Regions from separate parts of the Streptomyces sp. SLBN-118 genome, predicted to be linked through region 2. Evidence: riboswitches for the same ligand, from Rfam matches in the RefSeq annotation. Region 2 holds a riboswitch; each other region holds the start of a gene.
What was found. A riboswitch is a leader RNA that binds a small molecule or an ion and turns the genes downstream of it on or off. The one in region 2 is predicted to bind cyclic di-AMP.

Region 1 (5,261 bases), on a different contig from region 2:
TCGAGGCGCGCAAGACGACCGGCGGCCACCTCACCAAGGTGTGGAGCAGGGAACTGCCCTACGCGTTCGAGTGGCTGACGCGTCAGATGCATCTGCAGGGCATGACCCGGCACCACGGACAGGGTGACGGGGAGTCGGTGGGACAGGCCCGGGGCCGGGGCGAGGACCAGAAACTGGACGGGGAAGTGACCGACAGCGCCGCCGGACTGCTGGAGTAGCGCCGCTCCCCCTGATCGGTCCGACAGGACCTAACAGGGTGACACGGCCAGTGCCATGTCGGTCTTGTCGCCGACCCTCCGGTAGCCGATCCCCGCGTAGATCCGCTCGACGTCCGCGTCGCCCGGCTCCAGCCAGACCACCTTGCAGCCGCGGTCGAAGGCGGTGGCCGTCAGATACGCGGAGAGGGCGGCGCCGATGCCACGGCGGCGGTGCGACGCGGCGACCGCGAGACCGCACAGTTCGCTCCTCCCATCGACCGGAATGGAGCAGCCGCCTGCGGCGACCGTGGTCCCGTCCGCCTCGTCCGTGGCGACGGCAGCGACCCCGCCGCCCTCGTGGGCCCCGCGGAGCCAGGCGATCTCGCCCTCGGTCGGCTCGCCCGTGCTCCCGTACGCGAGATGCTGCACGGCGGCCGCGGCGGCAAATCCGGCCGGGTCGAAGGGCTCGCTGATCGATGTCCCGGGCACCGGCGCGGGCGCGACGAGGGAGCCGGGCTCGCAGGCCAGCAGCGGGGCGCGGCCCACGACCGCGAAGCCCGCGGCGAGCAGCGCGGGCTCGACCTCGGGTGCGCACGAGGGCAGGAATTCAAGACGCGGCATCCGGTCGCGCTCGCGGAAGACGGCGATCAGAGCACCGATCTCCTCGGTGGTCGGCTCCGCGCCATGGTCCGGGATGGCGTAATTCGCGGGCGGGATGGCCCAGTCGGGGTTGTAGCGCACCGTGAAGGGGCCGACCCGCACATGATCGGGCGAGCGGAGCGCGAGGGTGCGTACGTAGTTCTGGACGTCGATGTCCACGTGGGGCTCCTGCCGCGCTCGGGGTCTTCGGACGTCGGGGATCCTACGCGGGCCGGGTGGCTCCGGCGAAAGGCATTTCGTCGATCGGCGCGACCCGGACCGGGGCGCCGGGACGAGGCGCGTGGATCATCTGTCCGCCGCCGACGTACAGGCCGACATGGCTGATGCCGGAGTAGAAGAACACCAGGTCACCGGGGGCGAGTTCGGAGCGTGAGACACGCTGTCCCGCGTTGATCTGGGTGTAGGTGGTGCGGGGCAGCGACACGCCGGCGGAGCGCCATGCGGCCTGGGTGAGCCCGGAACAGTCGAAGGATCCTGGCCCGGTCGCGCCCCAGACATAGGGCTTGCCGAGCGCGCCGTAGGCGTAGGCGACGGCTTGCGCGGCACGGGGGTTGGGGGCCTGGAGGGAGCCGCGGGGGGCGGCGGAACGGTCGGCGTGTGCGACGGACGCGACATCCCCGTAGCCCCCGTGGGACGCCCCCTGTGAGCTGTCGTACGAGGCGCGCTGCGCGGCGGTGAGCCGGTCCAGCAGCTGTTCGGCAGCCGAGAGTTTCTGCTGGACGGTGGCCTTGTGCCTGGCCAGTTCGGTTTGCCGGGCCTTGAGCGCGCCCATCCGCTCGCCGGCCTCGGCCCTCAACCGGGCGATGTCCACCAGCTGTTGGTGTACGCCGGCGATGGCGTCGGCCTGACGGGTGCCGACCCGCTCGGCGAGCGCGGCCCGCTCCAGATACTCGTCCGGGTCGGACGTCAGGGCGAGCTGCAGCGCCGGGTCGATCCCGCCAGCGCGGTACTGGGCGGTGGCGATCGAACCGAGCGCGTTGCGTGAGGTGTTGAGCCGTTCGGTCCTGCGGGTGGCCTCGTCGCGCAGCTCGTCCAGCGACGTGCGGGCGCTCGCGGTCTGCTCCTTGGCCCCGTTGTACTTCTCGGTGGCGGCCTCGGCCTCCTCGTAGAGCTTGTCGACCTTGGCCTTGACCTGTGCGGGGGTGGGAGCGGGGTCGGCAAGTGCGGTGCCGTCGAATGCGGTGGCCGTCGCGGCGCCGGCGAGCGCGAGGGTGGCGGCGGTCCGCCCCGCGGGCCCGGTGAGCGGATGCTGCTTCGGTTTCCGGTGCGCTGCCACGAGGGCGTCCACGTCCTTCCGTCTTCCCTGCGGTCCGAGCCCGAGTCCGGCGGCGGTCCGCACGGGGGAGCGGTCCGCCGCCGGATCTCTCGGCGGTGGTGGCCGACGGCCGTCCGGAAGCCGGGCGGCGGTGAGGAGTCGGTCACCTGAGGAGGACGCTAAACCTGGGGGTCACGCGAGAGCTGCGTATGGACCGGTTTTGCCCAAAGGTGGACATCCTGGATCGATTTCTGATAGCGGACCCGATGGCACCGGGCCGACCCCGGTAGCGCTGTGACCGATGCGTCGAAAGAGGCACACCTGCCCCAAGGGGGGTGGTACGGGGCCGGCATGCCAGGGGCATAAGAACGCCCGGGCGCGCTTCGGAAGCCCGGGCGTTCGGCTGCTGCGGTGTTACGCGGGGCGCACACTGCCGTAGATCGGCATGTAGTAGATCGACTCCTCGCGGACGTTCGTACCGGGCTTCGGCGCGTGGATCATCATGCCGTCGCCGATGTAGATGCCCACGTGGCTGATGTCGTCGTAGAAGAACACCAGGTCACCCGGGAGCAGATCCTTCGTCGCGACCCGCGTGCCCACGTTCACCTGGTCCCAGGTGGTGCGCGGCAGGTCCACGCCCGCCGCCTTCCAGGCGGCCTGGGTGAGCCCCGAGCAGTCGTACGAACTGGGCCCGGACGCTCCCCAGACGTACGGCTTGCCGATCTGGGCGCGGGCGAAGGCGAGGACCTTGTCGGCCTTGGCCGCGTAGCTGTCGGCGGTGCCGGTGCCGGTGCCGGTTCCTGTGCTCGTGCCGGTGCTGGTGTCCTGGCGCTGGGCGGCCTCCTGCTGCTGTCGCGCCGCCTCCTCCGCCTTGGCGCGGGCCTCCGCCTCCGCCTCGGCCTTGGCCTTGGCTTCGGCCTTGAGGCGGGCCTCCTCCTGCTTCTGGCGCTCGATCGCGGCGAGCCGGGCCTTCTCCTCCGCGGTCAGCTTCGACAGCAGCGCCCGTGCCTCGGCGAGCTTCGACTGGACCTCCTGCTTGCTGGTGCGCAGGGCCTTCTGCGAGAGCGTGAGCGACTCGAGCTTCTCGGTCGCCGTGGCGCGCTGCTTGGCGGCTGCGGCGCGCTGGTTCTCGTAGTCGTCGATCACGGTGCGCTGACGGTCGGTCATCCGGTCCATCAGCTGTGTCTGGTCGAAGTACGCCTGCGGGCTGTCCGCGAAAAGCAGCGCGGCGGTCGGGGCGACGGCTCCCGTGCGGTATTGCGCGGCCGCGTAGTTGCCCAGCGCTCTGCGCGACTCGTTCAGCTTGTCGGTGCGCGTGGCGGCCTCGTCGAGCAGCTCGTCGACCTCGCGCCGCTTCTCGTCGGTCGATTCCTTGGCCTTGTTGTACTTCTCGGTCGCGGTGCCGGCCTGCCGGTACAGGTCGTCGACCTTCTTCTGCACCTCTTCGATGGAGGGCTTCGGCTCGGTCGGCACGGCGTTGGCGCTCTGCGTCGACAGCAGCGTGACGCCGGCGATGGCCGCCGTCGTCAGCCCGACGGCGGGTGAGGTCGTGGTACGGCTGCGTTCTTTGCGATGCGACGCCAAGGCCGGCATCTCCTTCTTCCGTGGACCGCCTACCGGGTTAGCTGTCGGGTTCGGGCGGAACGGAAGGTCGCCCTACGGACCGGATGGGGCTCGGTCCGATTCACCCCGGTTGTGCATGATGGGTCCCCGGCTTCGAACTTCCTTACGGAAAGCCCGAATTCGGCGCAGGCTGCCCGATGTGGCGCGGATCGCCAGGGGGATACGGGCCGCCTGGTCGAGCACCGTAGCCAACTCGTGTGGTCGCTGTGAAGGTTGATGTTCGATATGCCCGATACATTTTCGTGACCTTGCCGATCGGCGGACCCGGACGCTCCGGAAGTTGACCCGGCGACATGGCTCGATCACGCAGAGTCGCGGGAGTTACGGAGGGTGGTGACCCGATGCGGCGGCAAGCTGTCAGTGCGGCGGCCTAGACTCGTAGAGCGATGAGCAGCCTCTTTGACGACAGCTTCCTGGCGGACCTCCAGCCCAGCTCGGAGCACCCTCCGCCGCCGCCCGAGGACCCGGCCCCGGAGGAGATGCCCGACGATCTCTTCCAGGGTGCCTACGACGTGCCCCCGGCCCGGGATCCGTACCACCGCGACGGCGCCCCGCGCACCGTTGTGGATCCCGCCGCGCTCCTCGAAGGGCTCAACGAACAGCAGCGCGCCGCCGTCGTGCACACCGGCTCGCCGCTGCTCATCGTCGCCGGAGCCGGATCCGGCAAGACCCGCGTGCTGACCCACCGGATCGCGTATCTGCTGGGGAGCCGCAGCGTCCACCCCGGCCAGATACTGGCGATCACCTTCACCAACAAGGCCGCCGGTGAGATGAAGGAGCGCGTCGGGCAGCTCGTCGGGCCGCGCGCCAACGCCATGTGGGTGTCCACCTTCCACAGCGCGTGCGTCCGCATCCTGCGCCGGGAGTCCAAGAGGCTCGGCTTCACCTCGTCGTTCTCGATCTACGACGCGGCGGACTCGAAGCGGCTGATGGCGCTGGTCTGCCGGGACCTCGATCTCGATCCCAAGAAGTTCCCGCCGAAGTCCTTCAGCGCCAAGATCTCGAACCTGAAGAACGAGCTGATCGACGAGGAGACCTTCGCCGACCAGGCCGCCGACGGTTTCGAGAAGACGCTCGCCGAGGCGTACCGCATGTACCAGGGCAGGCTGCGCGAGGCCAATGCGCTGGACTTCGACGACATCATCATGACGACGGTGCATCTGCTCCAGGCGTTTCCGGACGTCGCCGAGCACTACCGGCGCCGCTTCCGCCATGTCCTGGTGGACGAGTATCAGGACACCAACCACGCTCAGTACACACTCGTACGCGAGCTGGTGGGGACGGGGTACGAGGACTTGGCGCCGGCCGAGCTCTGCGTTGTCGGTGACGCCGACCAGTCGATCTACGCCTTCCGCGGCGCGACCATCCGCAACATCCTCCAGTTCGAGGAGGACTACCCGGACGCGACGACGATCCTGCTGGAGCAGAACTACCGCTCGACGCAGACGATCCTGTCCGCAGCCAACGCGGTCATCGAGCGGAACGAAAGCCGCCGCCCCAAGAACCTGTGGACGAACGCGGGCGCG
Region 2 (5,261 bases):
GCGGATGGCGCTGCCCGGCGCCCGGATCGTCCTGCAGCAGCCCGCGCTCGAGGAGCCGTTGCAGGGCCGGCCCTCCGATCTGGAGATCCAGGCACAGGAGTTGCTGCGCCTGCGGACCCAACTCGCCGGGATGCTCGTACACCACACCGGCCAGACCACCGAGCGGATAGCCGCCGACCTGGAGCGCGACAAGATCTTTGATGCCGAGGCCGCCCTGGCCTACGGGCTGGTGGACCATGTGATCAAGAACCGCAAGACCTCGCTCTCCTCCGCCGGTTCGAGGTGAGCGCCGGATGCTGCCACCCGAACTGCCCCCGCTGCCCGCACTGACCCGCGCCGAGTGCGAGTTCGTCGACAGCTATCTGGAGGTGCTCGATCTGCTGGGCAGGATCAACCCGGCCCGCGCGACGCACACGTACGGCGCACTCCGCGCGGCACAGGCGCTGGTCGGACGGGCCGAGGCGCTCAAGAACGCCCTGACCCTGATGCACCTGCGCGGTGAGAGCGAGGTTCATGCGGCGACGCTGGCCGAAGCACTCAGAGTGCTCGACGGCGAGCGGCGGGCGCGACGGGTGACGATGCCGCCCGCGGCGATGAGTTGACGAAACACCCGCTTCCGCCTACGCCATCAGGGTACTGGTGTACATCCCCCATTCGATGCAGTCGACACACCGCCCGCGACTACGGACAACTTGCGCACTGTGACTACCGATCGGGCGGAATGCCTTGCTCCTGCGCTGGTGCGAGGCTCCTCAACTGTCGTGTACTCGTCTGCTAATCTCCCCTGTCCACCCGAACAGGTCAGCGGTGGCAAAGCTCACTTACGGACGCTTCAACTCGGAAATCCGGCGCGGCATGGGTCAAGATCCCTGGGACGACAAGCCCTCACCATCTCGGTGGGGCGGTCCGGGCGGACGCCGAGTCCTGCCGCCGCACCGGATGTCTGGTCGACAGAAGCGCTTCGGCAGGAGTGGAGGACCCAAGCAGGACGGGACAGCCGGACAGCCCGGCGGTCCCTTGGGGTGAAGCCGCAGCCGCGGCCGGGCATCTTCGTCCGTCCGAACCCGACAGGTCATCCTTCACAGGCGGCTGACGAAGGGTTGCGCATGAATCCGCAGATTCATGTCCCGTTGTTGATGACCAGGGCGGGCGCCGTGTCGGCACTGACCCTTGCCGCCGTCGGCGGCTCTCTGCTGGTCCCGGGCACCGTTCCCGAGGCCCATGCGGCAACGACCCGCGCGAAGGCTGCGCTCAAGGTGGCCGCCTCGAAGAGGGGGGCGCCCTACAGGTACGGCGCCGCGGGTCCCTCCCGGTTCGACTGCTCGGGGCTGACGCTTTATTCGTACAAAAGGGTGGGCAAGAAGCTCCCCCGTACGGCTCAGCAGCAGTTCAACAAGACCCGTCGTGTCCCGGCCTCCTCGAGGCAGCAGGGAGACCTGGTCTTCTTCCACTCCGGCAGCAGGGTCTACCACGTGGGCATCTACGCCGGCCGCGGCAGGATCTGGCACTCGCCGAAGACCGGCTCCTGGGTGAAGCTGGAGAAGATCTGGACCAAGAGCGTCTGGTACGGCCGGGTCCGCTGACGGACCGTCCTCCGGCGCCCCGGGGTCAGTGCGCGAGCGGCTCGGCGAGCAGGGTCACTCCCAGAGCCGTGAGCGCACCGCCGGTGACGCCTTCGACGGCCCGGGTGGTGCGCGGCCTGCGCAGCCACTTCCCGAGACGGTCCACGAGCAGGGCCACCGCCGGGAACCACAGCAGCGCCAGAGCGACGACGATCGACGCAAGCAGCAAGGTGCGCGGCAGTACCGCCGCACCGTCCGGAACGAACTGCGGGAGCAGGCTCAGGAAGAGAACGGGCGCCTTCGGGTTGAGGACGTTCGTGAGGAAGCCCTGGCGCAGGCTGCGGCCGATGCCCTGCGTGGCCGCGGCCTCGGGATCCTCCACCGCGAGCACCGGGCGCAGGGCGGAGCGTACGGCCCGTACGCCCAGGTAGAGCACATAGGCACCGCCCAGAATCTGCAGCGTGCGGAACAACACCGGAACGGCGACCAGAACGGCCGCGAGTCCGGCGACCGCCAGCGCGGTGTGCACGAGCAGTCCCCCGGCGACGCCGACCGCGCAGGCCACGCCCGCGCGCCGGGAGGCGAGCGCATTGCGTACGACGACGGTGAAGTCCGCGCCCGGCATGGCGACCATGCCCGCGGCGACCCCGATGAAGGCGAACAGTTGTGCGTCCATGGCCACCATCCTGGACCGGCCACAGCCTTAACGTGTACTTATAATGTTCTGGGTAGGCCTAAAGCAATGCTTAAGGGATTGCCATGTACGACCCGACACGACTGGCGGCGCTCGTAGCGGTCGCCGAGGCCGGCTCGATCACCCGGGCCGCGTCCCGCCTGGGCTACACCGCACCCGCCCTCTCCCAGCAGCTGGCCAAGCTGGAGCGCGAGGCCGGGGCGGCTCTTCTGGTGCGCAGTCATCGCGGGGCACGGCTGACCGCCGCGGGCGAGCTGCTCGCAGCGCGGGCCCGCCGGGTCCTGGACGAGATGGACCGGGCGCGGCACGAGCTGGCGCGGCTGTCCGGACTGGCCGGCGGGCGGTTGCGGGTGGGGACCTTCACCACGGTGGGTGTCCACCTGCTGCCGCCGGTCCTGAGCTCGTTCCGCCGGGCGCATCCGGATGTGGAACTGACCGTCGCGGAGTACGAGCCCCCGGACGGGGTCCTGGCAGTGGCGGCCGGCGAGGTGGATCTTGCGCTGACACACACCTACGAACCGGCCGAGCCTGCGCCGCCGCCCGCGGGTGTGGTCCTGGACCCGCTGCTGGTCGAGGAGTTGGTCCTGGTGACGGCGCCCGGCCATGCGCTCGCGGGCGGCTCGGGGCGGCTGCCGGTGGCCGATCTCGCCGGACAGCCGCTGATCAGCAGCGCGCCCTCGCATCCGCCCCGCAAGGGGGTCGAAACTGCGCTCGCCCGGGCCGGGGCGACCCCTGCGGTGGTGTGCGAGTCACCCGGCTACGCGCTGGTGTGCGCACTGGTCAGTGCGGGGATCGGGGTTGCGGTGGTGCCGGAGATGGTCGCGGCGATGTCGGCGACGCCGCTGGGCGTACGGCAGTTGGACCCGGCGGACTTCCGCCGGACGATCTCGGTGGTGCACCGGGGCGAGGAGTCCGGGCCCGCGGCGCAGTCTCTTCGGGCGCTGCTGCGGGGGGCGTTCGGCCGGGCGTGAACGCACGGGCCGGCCGGCAGGGGCACCGGCCGTCGGGCCGAAGTCTTCCGGCCGTCTCAGCTCTGGACCGGGGCCGTCCACGGAAGGGCGATCCAGACCGTCTTGCCGCCTTCCGGGGTCGGAGTGACCGAGAGCTGTCCGCCGCACTCCGCGGTGAGGCTGCGAATGATGACCATGCCGCGGCCGTTGTCCTGCCGGACCGCGGCCGGCAGCCGCTGCGGCCACCTGGGATGACTGTCGGTGACGCCGATGCGCAGTTCCTCGTCACGGTCGAGACGCAGGTCCACGGTGAACGTCGGGGACTGGCCGAAGGTGTGCTGGACGGCGTTCGTGGCGAGTTCGGAGACGATCAGCCGGACGGTCTCGAGGGCTTCGGTCTCGACGGGCAGGCCCCACTCGGAGACCACGTGTGCGGCGTATCTCCGGGCGGCGGAGACCGAGGCGGGATCGCTCGGCAGTGTGACGGAGGCTTCCTGATGGTCTGCCATGGCGAGCTGTCCCTTTCCCACCGTGGCCGCGCTCCGACTCGTAGCGGAATTGCGAGGACGGCCACGGATTGCGCTTCGCGCCAGAGTGCCACCTATCGTGCTTCCGGAGGTGACGATCCACCACTATATGCAGATACCTGTCGCTCAAAGCGGTGAACTCTGCTACGCGAGACCGTATTTGGACGCACAATCGCCCGTTGGCCGCGGTGGAGACAGGACGCCGTCAACTGACCGGCGCGGCCTCGATGATCGTCGTCGTGGCCCGCTCGATCTGCTGATCCGTCAGATCGGCCCGCGCCGTGAGCCGGAGCCTGGAGATACCGTCCGGTACCGACGGAGGGCGGAAGCAGCCGACCACGAGCCCGGCCGCACGGCAGTCCGCCGCCCAGCGCAGAGCCGCCTCCGGCGACGGCGCCTGTACGGAGACCACGGCGGCATCGGGTCGTGCGGCGGTGAGTCCCGCGTCCGTGAGCCTGCGGTGCAGCGTCGCGGCGACAGCGCGGGACCGGTCCGCCAGCGCCGGTTCGCGGCGCAACAGCCGCAGGCTCGCCAGGGCCGCTCCTGCCGCCGCCGGGGCCAGGCCGGTGTCGAAGATGAACGTACGGGCCGCGTTGACCAGATGGTCGATCACCCGGGCCGGGCCGAGGACCGCTCCGCCCTGGCTGCCCAGGGACTTGGAGAGCGTGAGGGTGGCGACGACACCGTCGGCGCCCGCGATGCCCGCGGCGTTCAGGGCTCCCCGGCCGCCTTCCCCCAGTACGCCGAGCCCATGGGCGTCGTCGACGAGCAGAGCGGCTCCGTACTCACCGCAGGCCTGAGCCAGATCGGCCAGCGGTGCGGCGTCGCCGTCAACCGAGAAGACCGAGTCGCTGACGACGAGTGCCCGCTGCCCCGGGTGCGTATGAAGTGTCTTGCGTACGGCGTCGACATCCGCATGCGGGACGATCTCGGTTTCCGAGCGCGAGAGCCGGCAGCCGTCGACGATCGAGGCATGGTTGGCCGCGTCGGAGACGATCAGCGCGCCGCGGCCGCCGAGAGCGGTCACCGCGGCGAGGTTGGCGGCATAGCCCGAAGAGAACACCAGCGCCGCCTCGGAGCCGCAGAAGGCTGCCAGCTCCCGCTCAAGATCGGCGTGGAGGGCGGTGCTGCCCGTGACCAGCCGGGAGCCGGTCGCCCCAGCGCCCCAGCGGCGGGCCGCCTCGGCCGCGGCGCCGGTGATCTCCGGGTGGCGGGTGAGGCCCAGATAGTCGTTGCTGGCGAGATCCAGCAGCTCGGACTCGGCGGTGCGCGGCCGGAGCGTGCGTACGAGGCCCGCGCGCTCACGGCGGCGCGACTCGTCGTCGATCCAGGCGAAAGGATCCTGGTGCATGGTGGTCCGGTCCTTTTGTAGGCAGCGCACAGACCCTAGCCGGGGTCACTCGAGGAGCGGATGTGGCCATGCACACACCTCAAACATGCTCTGTTGTGGAGTTCCTCCTTGGCCCTGGCGCATGCCGTAGGTAAGGATCAGCGCCATGGACCTGCTGAACACGCTGGTGGACAAGGG
Region 3 (5,261 bases), 2.8 Mb from region 2:
CCGGTGAGGCGATCCGGCTGACCCGGGACGTGCGCAGACTGCTACCCAAGGACGGGGCGGTGACCGGGCTGCTCGCGCTGATGCTGCTCACCGACGCCCGCAGTGCTGCGCGCTCCGGACCGCACGGCGAGCTCGTCCCGCTCGACGAGCAGGACCGGAGCCTGTGGGACCCGAAGGCGATCACCGAGGGGACCGCGCTGGTGGAGGAGGCTCTGTCCCAGGGGCCGGCCGGGGCGTACCAGCTGCAGGCGGCGATCGCGGCCCTGCACGACGAGGCGGCGCGGGCGCAGGACACCGACTGGCCGCAGATTCTCGCGCTGTACGACCTGCTCGTACGCCGCGCTCCGGAGCCGATGGCAGAGCTGGGCCGTGCCGTGGCTGTCGCCATGGTGCACGGTCCAAGGGCGGGCCTCGCCGAAGTCGCCGGGCTGGAGGACCGGTTGGCGGGCCATCACCGGCTGGACGCCGTACGGGCGCATCTGCTGGAGAAGGCGGGGGATGCCGAAGGAGCCAGGGCTGCCTACCAGTTGGCTGCCCGGCGCACACTCAGCGTCCCCGAGACGCGCTACCTCCAGATGCGGGCCGCCCGGCTGCTGCCCCCGGCATAGCTCCCCCCCCCGCGACCCCATCTCCTCGGCCACGGTGGTGGCCGGCGGGAACACCCCCGTCACCGCCACCGGCGCCCTCGCCAGCACCGGATTCTCCAGCGCGACCTGGTACGCGGCATTTGCCGCTGCCGCCCTGATCGCGGCCGGCGGAGCCCTCTCCGCGCTGCGTCTGCGGCGCCTCTGAACAAAATGGATTTGATCTTGCTCCGGATGGCGTAAGGTGGTGTTCACCGACGCGGGGTGGAGCAGCTCGGTAGCTCGCTGGGCTCATAACCCAGAGGTCGCAGGTTCAAATCCTGTCCCCGCTACTGACGACAGTGGCCCGGCACTCGACAGAGTGCCGGGCCACTGTCGTGTGCGCTCCGCGCATCGCCCGGTTGGCCGACGGCGACTCGCCGCCCGGCGCGGCTGCGGCCAGCCTGGGAAGGGCGCGGTACCGTCCGCAGCCGTGTGGGGACCGGGCAGGAGAGCACGCGTGGGGAAGCGAGAGCAGGGCGGAGCCGACATCTCCCGCGGATTCGTCCGCCTGCTGCCCGCCCTGATGATCGCCGCCGGCCTGATCTTCGACCTCGCGACGCCGCCCCGGTTCACCGCGGTCCCGCTCTTCGCGGCCGCGCCGCTGATCGCGGCCCCGATCTTCACCTGGTTCGGCACCCTGCTGGCCGGTATCGCGGCGATCCTCGGTGTGACCGGGCTGCACTTCTACAACCAGACCGTCTCGCAGATCACGGCGTTCACCGAGCTCACGACGGTGATCACCGTCGCGGGCCTCGCGCTGCTGATCAACCGGGTGGTACGGCTCGGCAGCGAGCGCCTTGCGTCGGCCCGTGTGATCGCCGAGGCCGTGCAGCGCGCGGTGCTGCCATCCCCCGCGGACCGGATCGGGGAACTGCGTGTCGCCGCGCGGTACGAGGCGGCGCAGGAGGACGCGTTCATCGGCGGTGACCTCTTCGCCGTACAGGACACGCCCTTCGGGGTGCGGCTGGTCGTCGGGGACGTACGCGGCAAGGGGATGCAGGCGGTCGAGACGGTGGCCGTGGTCATCGGGGCGTTCCGGGAGGCCGCCGAGCAGGAGCGCTCACTCGAAGGGGTCGCCGCGCGCCTGGAGCGGGCGCTGATGCGTGAGGGCGTGCGGCACAACCTGGACGCGGCCGAGGGGTTCACCACCGCCGTACTGGCCGAGATCCCGCGCGGCGACGGGGTCGTACGGGTCGTGAACCGGGGCCATCCGGAGCCGCTCCTGCTGTACGCGGACGGCGGCGTGGGCATCCTGGAGCCGACCCAGGCCGCGCTGCCGCTCGGGATGGGCCTCGGGATCTGGCCGGACCGCGCGGACACGCACGGGCTGCCACCCGGGGCCACATTGCTTCTCTACACGGACGGGCTGTCCGAGGCGCGCGATGCGAACGGTGTCTTCTACGACCCCGGCCGGCGGCTGGCGGGGCGGCTGTTTGCCGGGCCCGAGGACCTGCTGGACGCACTGGTGGATGACGTACGGCGTCATACGGGCAGCGCTACGACGGACGACATGGCGCTGCTTGCGGTCGGCCGCCCCCTGGAGGGCAGCAGAAGCACCGCAGGGTCGTGCCCGTGATCGGCAGGATCACTGATGGGCACGGTACGTAATCGAGAGGCGCCCCTCCGCTTAACAAGTGATGCACCGTCAGGTACCGGGGGGTGGCAGGTGGTGCATGAGGGGTGATCAACTCGCCCGACTCCGGGCGCTTGTGTCCCGATTGGTCCCGGCAGGCATTGTTAATGATCAGCCGGAACGGCTTGGAATCGGACCCCGTCGTCTATTAACGTTCGATAACGCAGCGCGGTCGTCCCAGTCGTCGCAAGAGGCGGCACCGTGCGCACGCGCCGAATCCCGCGAGGGAACCGGGGAACCATCAATTGGGGTGAATCGGGCACCTTTTGCCGCTTACTTCCGCGGCGGAGGCACCCGTAGGAGACCTTCCTGCTCCGAACCCGTCAGCTAACCCGGTAGGCGGTAAGGAAGGAAAGGAGTACGCCTCCGTGGCGTCCAACAAACCTGCCCCGACAGCACCCTTCGAAACTGACTTCTTCGGCGACGAGGGGCCAGAGCGGGCATGGGAGGAATGGAACCCCACCGAGGACTCCGTCCGTCCGGTGCGCGGCCGGCACCGTGTCATGAAGCAGCGCGGCGGACTTGCCCGCAGCTCCACTGTGCTCGGTGTCGGTGTGATCGCCGCGGTCGGCGCGGGCGGCATGGCCACCGCGCAGAGCAAGCCGCCGGTCTCCATTTCGCTCCCCGACTCGATCGCGGACAACCTGCCCGACGCCAAGTCCCTTCCGGGCGTGGGCTCGTTCATGTCCGACGACTCCTCGGACGCCGACGCCGGGAACACCGCTCCGCTCACCTCGGCGACCCTCGCCGCTGACAGCGGCACCGGCTCCCGGCTCGAGGCGCAGGGCTCCGCCGGTGACGCGCTGCGTGCCCGCATCCTCCAGCAGGCCGATCAGCAGCGGTCCGAGGCGGACGCCGAGGCCAAGGCGGCCGCGGAGAAGGCCGCGGCGGAGAAGGCCGCGGCGGAGGCGAAGGCGCAGCAGACCGCGGCGGAGGCCAAGGCCGAGGCGGAGAAACTTGCAGCCGAGAAGGCCGCGGCGGAGAAGGCGGAGGCCGAGCGCCTCGCCAAGCTCGCTGCCAGCTACGCGCTGCCCACCTCCTCGTACACCCTCACCTCAACTTTCGGTGAGGCCGGTTCGATGTGGTCCTCGGGCTACCACACCGGCCTGGACTTCGCGGCCCCGACGGGCACGCCCCTCAAGGCCGTGCACAGCGGCACCGTCAAGTCGGCGGCCTGGTCCGGGTCATACGGCTACCGCACGGTGCTGGAGCTCGACGACGGCACGGAGGTCTGGTACTGCCACCAGTCCTCGATGTCGGTGAGCGCCGGCCAGAGGGTGACGACGGGCGAGACGATCGGCCGCGTCGGCGCGACGGGCAATGTGACGGGCCCGCATCTGCACCTCGAGGTCCACACGGCCGACGGAACCGGGATCGACCCGATGGCCTGGCTGCAGAGCAAGGGCCTCACGCCCTGACTTTTGATCACCGGCAGTCCTGGCGCTCACCCCCCGACGCCAGGACTGCCGGTCTGTCTGCCCCGGCCCTGTGCTGTGCGTGGACACGGCGGAATAGGCCGTACCGGTAAGACCGTTGATCAAGCCATGACCTCTCTCCGTACCCTCGGCTCGTCCGGCCTCGCCGTCTTCCCGCTCGCCCTCGGCGGCAACGTCTTCGGCTGGACCGCAGACCGGGCGCAGTCCTTCGCCGTGCTCGATGCCTATGCCGCGGCCGGCGGGAACTTCATCGACACCGCCGACAGCTACTCCGCCTGGGCACCGGGCAACGAGGGCGGCGAGTCCGAGACCGTCATAGGCCGGTGGATCGCCGAGCGCGGCAACCGTGCCGATGTCGTCATCGCCACCAAGGTCGGCGCCCATCCCCGGTACAAGGGGCTCTCGCCTGCCACCATCAAAGCTGCGGCAGAGGAGTCGCTGAAGCGGCTCGGCACCGACTACATCGACCTGTACTACACGCACTTCGACGACCCCGGTGTCCCCGTCGAGGAGATCATCAGCGCCCTCGACCAGCTGGTGAAGGAGGGCAAGATCCGCGCGATCGGGGCCTCCAACCTCAGCGCGGAGCGGCTCCAGGAGTCGCTGGACTTCTCGGAGCGCGAGGGGCTCGCCCGGTATGCCGTGCTGCAGCCGCACTACAACCTCGTCGCCCGCGACACGTACGAGGGCGAGCTGCGGGACACCGCCGCCCGGGGCGGGCTCGCGGCCGTCCCGTACTTCGCGCTCGCCGCCGGCTTCCTCACCGGCAAGTACCGGCCGGGTGCGACGGTGAAGAGCGCCAGGGCCCAGGGCGCGGGCAGGCATCTGGAGACCGAGCGGGGCCGCAAAGTCCTGGCCGCGCTCGACCGGGTCGCGGGGGCGCGCGGCGCCGAGATCGCGACCGTGGCGCTCGCCTGGCTGGCCGAGCAGCCGACCGTCGCCGCGCCGATCGCCTCGGCCCGCACGGCCGGGCAGCTGCCCGCGCTGACGGCGGTCGCGGAGCTGAAGCTGACGGCCGAGGAGCTGGCGGTGCTGACGGAGGCGTCCGCCTAGGAGTCCCGTTCGGCCTAGGAGCGGTACGGGTTGTAGCCGCCGTAGTCGCGGTGGGGCGGCGGTGTCCATGCCTGGCCCGTCGCCCGCGCCGCGTAGGTCAGCGCAGGAGATGCGACGTCCTTGCGCTGCCACAGGTGGTGCAGCAGTTCCTGCTCCCGCTCGGAGAAGTCCGGGCCCACCGCCCCGCGGTGGGCCCGGTGGCGCAGAGAGGCCAGGGTCGTCGCGAACCGTTCGTACTCCGAGACGGCGTGGGCTCCGGCCGGTCCGTGCGTACGGCGGGCGATGTCGCGGGCCATGGTGCGCACCCGCATCGACGAGAGAGCGCGCGGCTCGTCGGCGGTCAGCCAGCCGGCCGCCGCGTAGGCGGGCAGTTCGGTGGATATCGTGCGCAGTTCGCGCTGCCGGGACCAGATCGTGAGCCAGGTCAGCAGCCCGAAGACCGGGACCATGAACGCCCCGTACACGGCATAGAAACCGAACGGGCCGAAAAGGGACGCCGAGCCGTTCCACAGC
Region 4 (5,261 bases), on a different contig from region 2:
CCGTGAGCTCGGCGTGGAACGCGAGGCGCTGACGGCCGCCGCACGCTGATCCGGCGCCGGCAGTCATACTGGGCGACTGTGTCTCACCTGTCGCAGCAACAGCAGACCGATCAACTCCCCTACAACACACAGGATGTGCTCGTCGTCGGCGGCAGCGGCGTCGATACGGTCGTACGCGTCGGCTCCCTGCCCGTCCCGCTCGCCGACTCCGTGGGCGTCGGCCCGATCCGCGAATGGCCCGGCCACACCGGCGGCAACGTGGCACTCGGCTGCCGGGCGCTGGGGCTTGAGGTCACGCTCCTCGACTACATCGGCGACGACTGGCCCGGACGCCAGGTCCAGGAACGGCTCGCCGCCGGCGGAGTGCACTTCGAGCCGCTCCTCTCGCCCGCCGGTACCCGGCGTGCTGTCAATCTCGTCGATCCCTCGGGCCGCCGGATGTCCTTCTACGACGCCCGCGATCCGGGCGAGTTGCGCATGCCGCGCGACGTCTACCTTCCCCATCTGCGCCGGACCCGACATGTCCATCTGTCGATCGTGAACTTCGCTCGGTTCCTGTACGACGACATCGAGGAGCTGGGCGTCCCGGTCTCCACCGATCTGCACGACTGGGACGGACTGGCCGACCATCAACGGGAGTTCGCGCTCCGCTCCGACCTGGTCTTCCTCAGTGCGGCGGGCGCCGGCGAGCGGATCGCGTCGGTGATGCGGGAGATCCTGCGCGACGGACGGGCCGAAGCGGTGATCGCGACGGCCGGTGCGGGAGGCTCGTATCTCCTGACCCGCGACGGCGGCAGCACCCCCCGCCCGGTCCCCGCGGTGGCGCCGCCCGCCCGGGTGGTGGACTCCAACGGCGCGGGCGACGCGTACGTCTGCGGCTTTCTGTACGGGCGGCTGGCGGGCCGTGAACTGGAACAGAGCGCCCGGCTCGGCGCGCTGGCGGGCGCGCACGCCTGCACGGGCGAGGGCAGTACGGCACTGATCGGCTCGGCGGAACTCCTGGCGGCAGAGAGGTGACACCCGGCCGCCGAACCGAGCCGGTGGGCTCTTCGCCCAGCCACTGTCACAGGGGCAGCATGTTCGGCCGTTTGGCCTCCACATGGTCGCCGGAGCTCTCGCCGCGCAGCCGCCGGCCGATCCAGGGCGCCAGATGCTCGCGCGCCCACTGGATGTCGTCGCGGCGCACCTCGAGCGTGCCACGGGGCGGCAGCGGCGGCCACGGCTGGTCGGGGTCGGCGGGCACCTCGATACCGAGGACCTGGGCCGCGCGCAGCGCGACCCGGGTGTGCCCCTCGGGTGAGAGATGGAGCCGGTCGGCGTCCCAGGCCCGGCGGTCCTGGACGGACCTGAGCGACCACAGATCGAGTACGGGGCAGTCGTAGCGGTCGGCGATGGCCCGCACATGCGCGGTGTACGTGGCGATCTTGCCGCGGAGATGGCGCAGCACCGGCACCCCGCGGGTGTCGAAGCCGGTGGTCACCATGACCGTCCCGACGGCGCCGGTGAGGTCGGCGACCGCGCGCTCGAAGCGCTCGGCCACGTCGTCCGGGTCGGTGCCGGGCCGGATGATGTCATTGCCGCCCGCGCAGAACGTCACCAGATCCGGGGCGAGTTCCTTCGCCCTCGGCACCTGTTCCCCGACGATCTGGTCGAGGAGGCGCCCGCGCACGGCGAGGTTGGCGTACCTGAAGGTGTGCTCCGGCATCCGGTCGGCGAGCAGGACCGCGAACCGGTCCGCCCAGCCGACGTACATCCCGTCGGGACCCGGGTCGCCGACGCCCTCGGTGAAGCTGTCACCGATCGCCGCGTACGACCCGAATCCCCAGCTGCTCTCTGTTCTCGAATCGTCTGCCACGAGAGCTAATCCTCCCCTGCAGATGTGACCTACGCGACCGTAAGGAGGGGTTGACGGGGAGTGATCTTTACCACCGCTCAGGATTCACCCACGGGGAATACACCGAGTCCCCCCGGCCGCGGGCTGCGGCACGAGGGGAGGGCGGTGAGACGGGCGGCGCCGGTCGACGGGCGTCAGACGGTGACGCCGTGCTGGCGCAGGTAGGCCAGCGGGTCGATGTCCGAGCCGTAGCTCGGGCCGGTGCGGATCTCGAAGTGCAGGTGCGGTCCCGTGGAGTTGCCGGTGGAGCCGGAGAGGCCGATCTGCTGGCCGCCGCTCACACTCTGGCCCGCGGAGACGGCCAGGGAGGAGAGATGGGCGTACTGCGAGTAGGTGCCGTCGCTGTGCTGGATGACGACCTCGTTGCCGTACGCGCCACCCCACCCGGCGGAGACGACGGTGCCCGGGCCGACGGCCTTGACCGTGGTGCCGGTGGAGGCCGCGAAGTCGACACCGGTGTGGTAGCCGCTGGACCACATCGAGCCGGCGAGGTGGTACGGCGTGATGACGGTCGCGCCGTCGACGGGGGTCGTGAAGCCGGAGCTGCTGGTCTGCGGGGCGCTCTTCGCCGGGCCGGAGTCCGTGGAGGCCTTGGCCGCGGTCGTGGAGGCGGCCTTGGCGGCGGTCTTGGAGGCGGCCTTGGCGGCGGTCTTGGTGGCGGACCGGTGCTGGCTCTTCTTGCTGTGCTTCCACTTCTCGGGAGCCGTCGCCTTCGACTTGGCGCCGAGGGTGAGCTTGAGGCCCGGGTGGATCAGCGAGGGGTTGTCACCGACCTGCTCTCGGTTGTCCGCGTACAGCTTCTTCCAGCCACCGCGGACGTTGTGCTCCTCAGCGATCTTGGAGAGATAGTCGCCGGCGACGACGGAGTACGTGGTCGGCGCTGCGGCCGGCTTGTGCGGGGCCCTGAACGCGGCCGGGGCCGCGGCGGCGGTCACCGCCGTGTGCGACGAGGTCGCGACGGGGGCGGTCTTGCCCGCGGCGTGGGCCCCGGTGGCGCCCATCAGCGGGATCGCGATGGCGGCGCCACTCGTGCCCGCTGCGAGGAAACCGCGGGTGATCGGGCTGGTCTTGGGACGGCGATGCTTACCCTTTGCGGGCATGGCGCTTTCCTCTCCGGCGCCGGCGAGGTGAGCTGTCGGGTTCGGGCTGGAGATGCCCGGCCGCGCAGTTGCGCGACTTAACCCCGAGCCGTTCCGGAAAGTGCGGATTCGGCGTACTACCTGGGTCCCCCGCTCCTGCCACACGTGGGTGGGTTCGAATTCCGGGCGGCGGCAGGATTAGGCGGTCCGTCCGGATTGCCGTGAAAGTAAACGAGCCGAGCCGACCGGAACAAGCCAACCCCAATTACGGATCACGAGTCGGCGTGATATCGCCGGAGAATTCCCGTTACGCTCCGTGGATCAATGATCTTCCCAGCCCTTTCAGGCAACGGAATCCATATCCGTCACACCGCCACACACCGTCACGAATATGATCCTGCTCACGAGGCGCGCCCGGCCTCCATTACAGACGGGGCACGCCATATCTAATCGCCCAATCCGGACAGAAGAGTCATTTAATGACTATCGACCGAAGGGGTCCACTTTTGCCCCAGATTTGTCATTGATGAGAAATTGACGCCTGCGGGGGCTGCCGCCGCCGCAGCCGGATCACCGTGGCGTCCAGGTCGCCCTTGAGCCCCGTGTGCAGCCCGTGATGCAGCAGGACGGACCCACGGTGCACGGCTCCGGTGTCCAGGCACTCGTACACAGCTGCCGCATCGATACCGCGAAGCCTGAGCCGCGGCGGCCGTTCGCCGTAGTGCTGCGCCTGCAGCCAGCCGAGGACGACGGTCTCCTCGCCGCGCACGTACTGGACGGCGCTGAGCCCGCGGTCGGGCGCGCGCAGCCGGTACAGCTCGCCGTGCTGCACCAGCGGCCTGATCTTCTTGTAGAGCTCCACCCAGCCGCGCGCCTCGGCGAGCTCGTCGTCGGTCCACTCGGTGAGGTCGCCGCCGATCCCGAGCACCCCGGCCATCGCGCTGACAAAGCGGAAACGCAGCGTACTGACACGGCCGTTGAGCTGGACGTTGGGGCTGTCGGTGACCCAGGCGGCCATGACCCGAGCCGGGTGCAGCTGGGTGAAGCCCTGCTGGATGGCGAGCCGGTCCAGCGGATCGGTGTTGTCCGAGGTCCACACCTGATCGGTACGGGAGAGGATGCCGAGGTCGATCCGGCCGCCGCCGCCCGAGCAGGACTCGAAGGCGACGGTGGGATGCGCGGCCCGAAGCCGGTCCAGCAGTGCGTACAGCGCGTGGACATGCTCCACCCACAGCTTCTGCGGGTACTCCTCGCCGGGCCAGCCCGCGTCCGTGAAACAGCGGTTGAAATCCCATTTCACATAGTCGATGGGGGCATTGGTCAGCAGGGCGTCCAATTGCTCCCACAGATAGTCCTGTACGTCCTCGCGGGCGAGATTCAGCACCAGCTGATTGCGGAATTCGGTCCTGGCGCGGCCCTGATGGTGCTGCACCCAGTCGGGATGCGCCCGGTACAGATCGCTGTCGGCGTTCACCATTTCCGGTTCGACCCAGATCCCGAACTGCATGCCCAGCGCGTGCACTTCATGGGCGAGCGGCCCGAGGCCCTTCGGGAAGCGCTCGGCGTTGGGGGTCCAGTCGCCCAGTCCGGCGCGGTCGCTGGTGCGCTGCCCGAACCAGGCGTCGTCGACGACGAACAACTCGACACCCATGGCCGCGGCCCGCTGCGCGAGCGCCAGCTGCTGCTCCTCGGAGATGTCGAAGCCGGTGGCTTCCCAGGAGTTGTAGAGGACCGGCCGTTCGGAAGCTGCGTCCGGAATGACGTGCGCCAGCTGCCAGGCATGCCAGGCCCGGCTGGCCCCGCCGAAGCCGCCGTCGCTCCACAGCCCGGCGAAGACGGGCGAGGTGTAGGACCGACCGGGCGCGAGCCGCAGCAGTCCTGAGTCGTCGTGGCCCGCTCCGCCGGTGATCTGCACCAGTCCGTCGGGCAGTTGCTGTACGCAGATCCGCCACGATCCGGACCAGCCGAGCGCCACGGCGTACACGTCGCCGCGCTCCTCGGTGGCCGACTCGGCGTCCAGAGCCACCCACGGCAGGTGCTGATGTCCGGTGTGGCCGCGGCGGCTGCCCACCACCCTTTCCCCGTACGTCAGCTCCGACCGCACGAGCAGGGATTCGGCGGCCCACCGGCCGTGCAGCTGGCTGAGCCGCCAGCCGCCGCGCAGCGGCAGTGTCCAGGCTGCCGCATCGGCCCTGAGCAGCTCGAGATCGGGTCCCTCGCCCTCATGGGCGACGGTGACCCAGCGCTCGATCACATCGGCGTCGTCGCGCATCCGGTGGTGCAGGGTG

Region 1: linked by a shared signal. The riboswitch ahead of FBY35_RS13970 (C40 family peptidase) and the one ahead of FBY35_RS22820 (C40 family peptidase) in region 2 are both predicted to bind cyclic di-AMP.
Region 3: linked by a shared signal. The riboswitch ahead of FBY35_RS35485 (M23 family metallopeptidase) and the one ahead of FBY35_RS22820 (C40 family peptidase) in region 2 are both predicted to bind cyclic di-AMP.
Region 4: linked by a shared signal. The riboswitch ahead of FBY35_RS05135 (LysM peptidoglycan-binding domain-containing M23 family metallopeptidase) and the one ahead of FBY35_RS22820 (C40 family peptidase) in region 2 are both predicted to bind cyclic di-AMP.

The regions. Positions count from the first base shown of each region.
Region 1 is NZ_VFNP01000001.1:3,110,606-3,115,866, reverse strand. Features, by position in the region: gene FBY35_RS13985 (esterase family protein) at 1-218, shown strand, start outside; gene FBY35_RS13980 (GNAT family N-acetyltransferase) at 249-1,016, opposite strand; gene FBY35_RS13975 (C40 family peptidase) at 1,060-2,133, opposite strand; gene FBY35_RS13970 (C40 family peptidase) at 2,527-3,705, opposite strand; cyclic di-AMP (ydaO/yuaA leader) riboswitch at 3,708-3,871, opposite strand; gene pcrA (DNA helicase PcrA) at 4,122-5,261, shown strand, end outside.
Region 2 is NZ_VFNP01000002.1:940,090-945,350, forward strand. Features, by position in the region: gene FBY35_RS22810 (ATP-dependent Clp protease proteolytic subunit) at 1-286, shown strand, start outside; gene FBY35_RS22815 (hypothetical protein) at 294-602, shown strand; cyclic di-AMP (ydaO/yuaA leader) riboswitch at 948-1,103, shown strand; gene FBY35_RS22820 (C40 family peptidase) at 1,107-1,583, shown strand; gene FBY35_RS22825 (LysE family translocator) at 1,609-2,238, opposite strand; gene FBY35_RS22830 (LysR family transcriptional regulator) at 2,322-3,227, shown strand; gene FBY35_RS22835 (ATP-binding protein) at 3,284-3,715, opposite strand; gene FBY35_RS22840 (8-amino-7-oxononanoate synthase) at 3,939-5,084, opposite strand; gene bioB (biotin synthase BioB) at 5,230-5,261, shown strand, end outside.
Region 3 is NZ_VFNP01000002.1:3,713,271-3,718,531, reverse strand. Features, by position in the region: gene FBY35_RS35500 (RNA polymerase sigma factor) at 1-608, shown strand, start outside; gene FBY35_RS36320 (hypothetical protein) at 643-792, shown strand; tRNA gene FBY35_RS35495 (tRNA-Met) at 843-916, shown strand; gene FBY35_RS35490 (PP2C family protein-serine/threonine phosphatase) at 1,084-2,202, shown strand; cyclic di-AMP (ydaO/yuaA leader) riboswitch at 2,460-2,616, shown strand; gene FBY35_RS35485 (M23 family metallopeptidase) at 2,628-3,677, shown strand; gene FBY35_RS35480 (aldo/keto reductase) at 3,804-4,748, shown strand; gene FBY35_RS35475 (PrsW family intramembrane metalloprotease) at 4,763-5,261, opposite strand, start outside.
Region 4 is NZ_VFNP01000001.1:1,093,459-1,098,719, forward strand. Features, by position in the region: gene FBY35_RS05120 (TetR/AcrR family transcriptional regulator) at 1-49, shown strand, start outside; gene FBY35_RS05125 (carbohydrate kinase family protein) at 79-1,017, shown strand; gene FBY35_RS05130 (SGNH/GDSL hydrolase family protein) at 1,064-1,855, opposite strand; gene FBY35_RS05135 (LysM peptidoglycan-binding domain-containing M23 family metallopeptidase) at 2,029-2,994, opposite strand; cyclic di-AMP (ydaO/yuaA leader) riboswitch at 2,997-3,155, opposite strand; gene FBY35_RS05140 (alpha-galactosidase) at 3,494-5,261, opposite strand, start outside.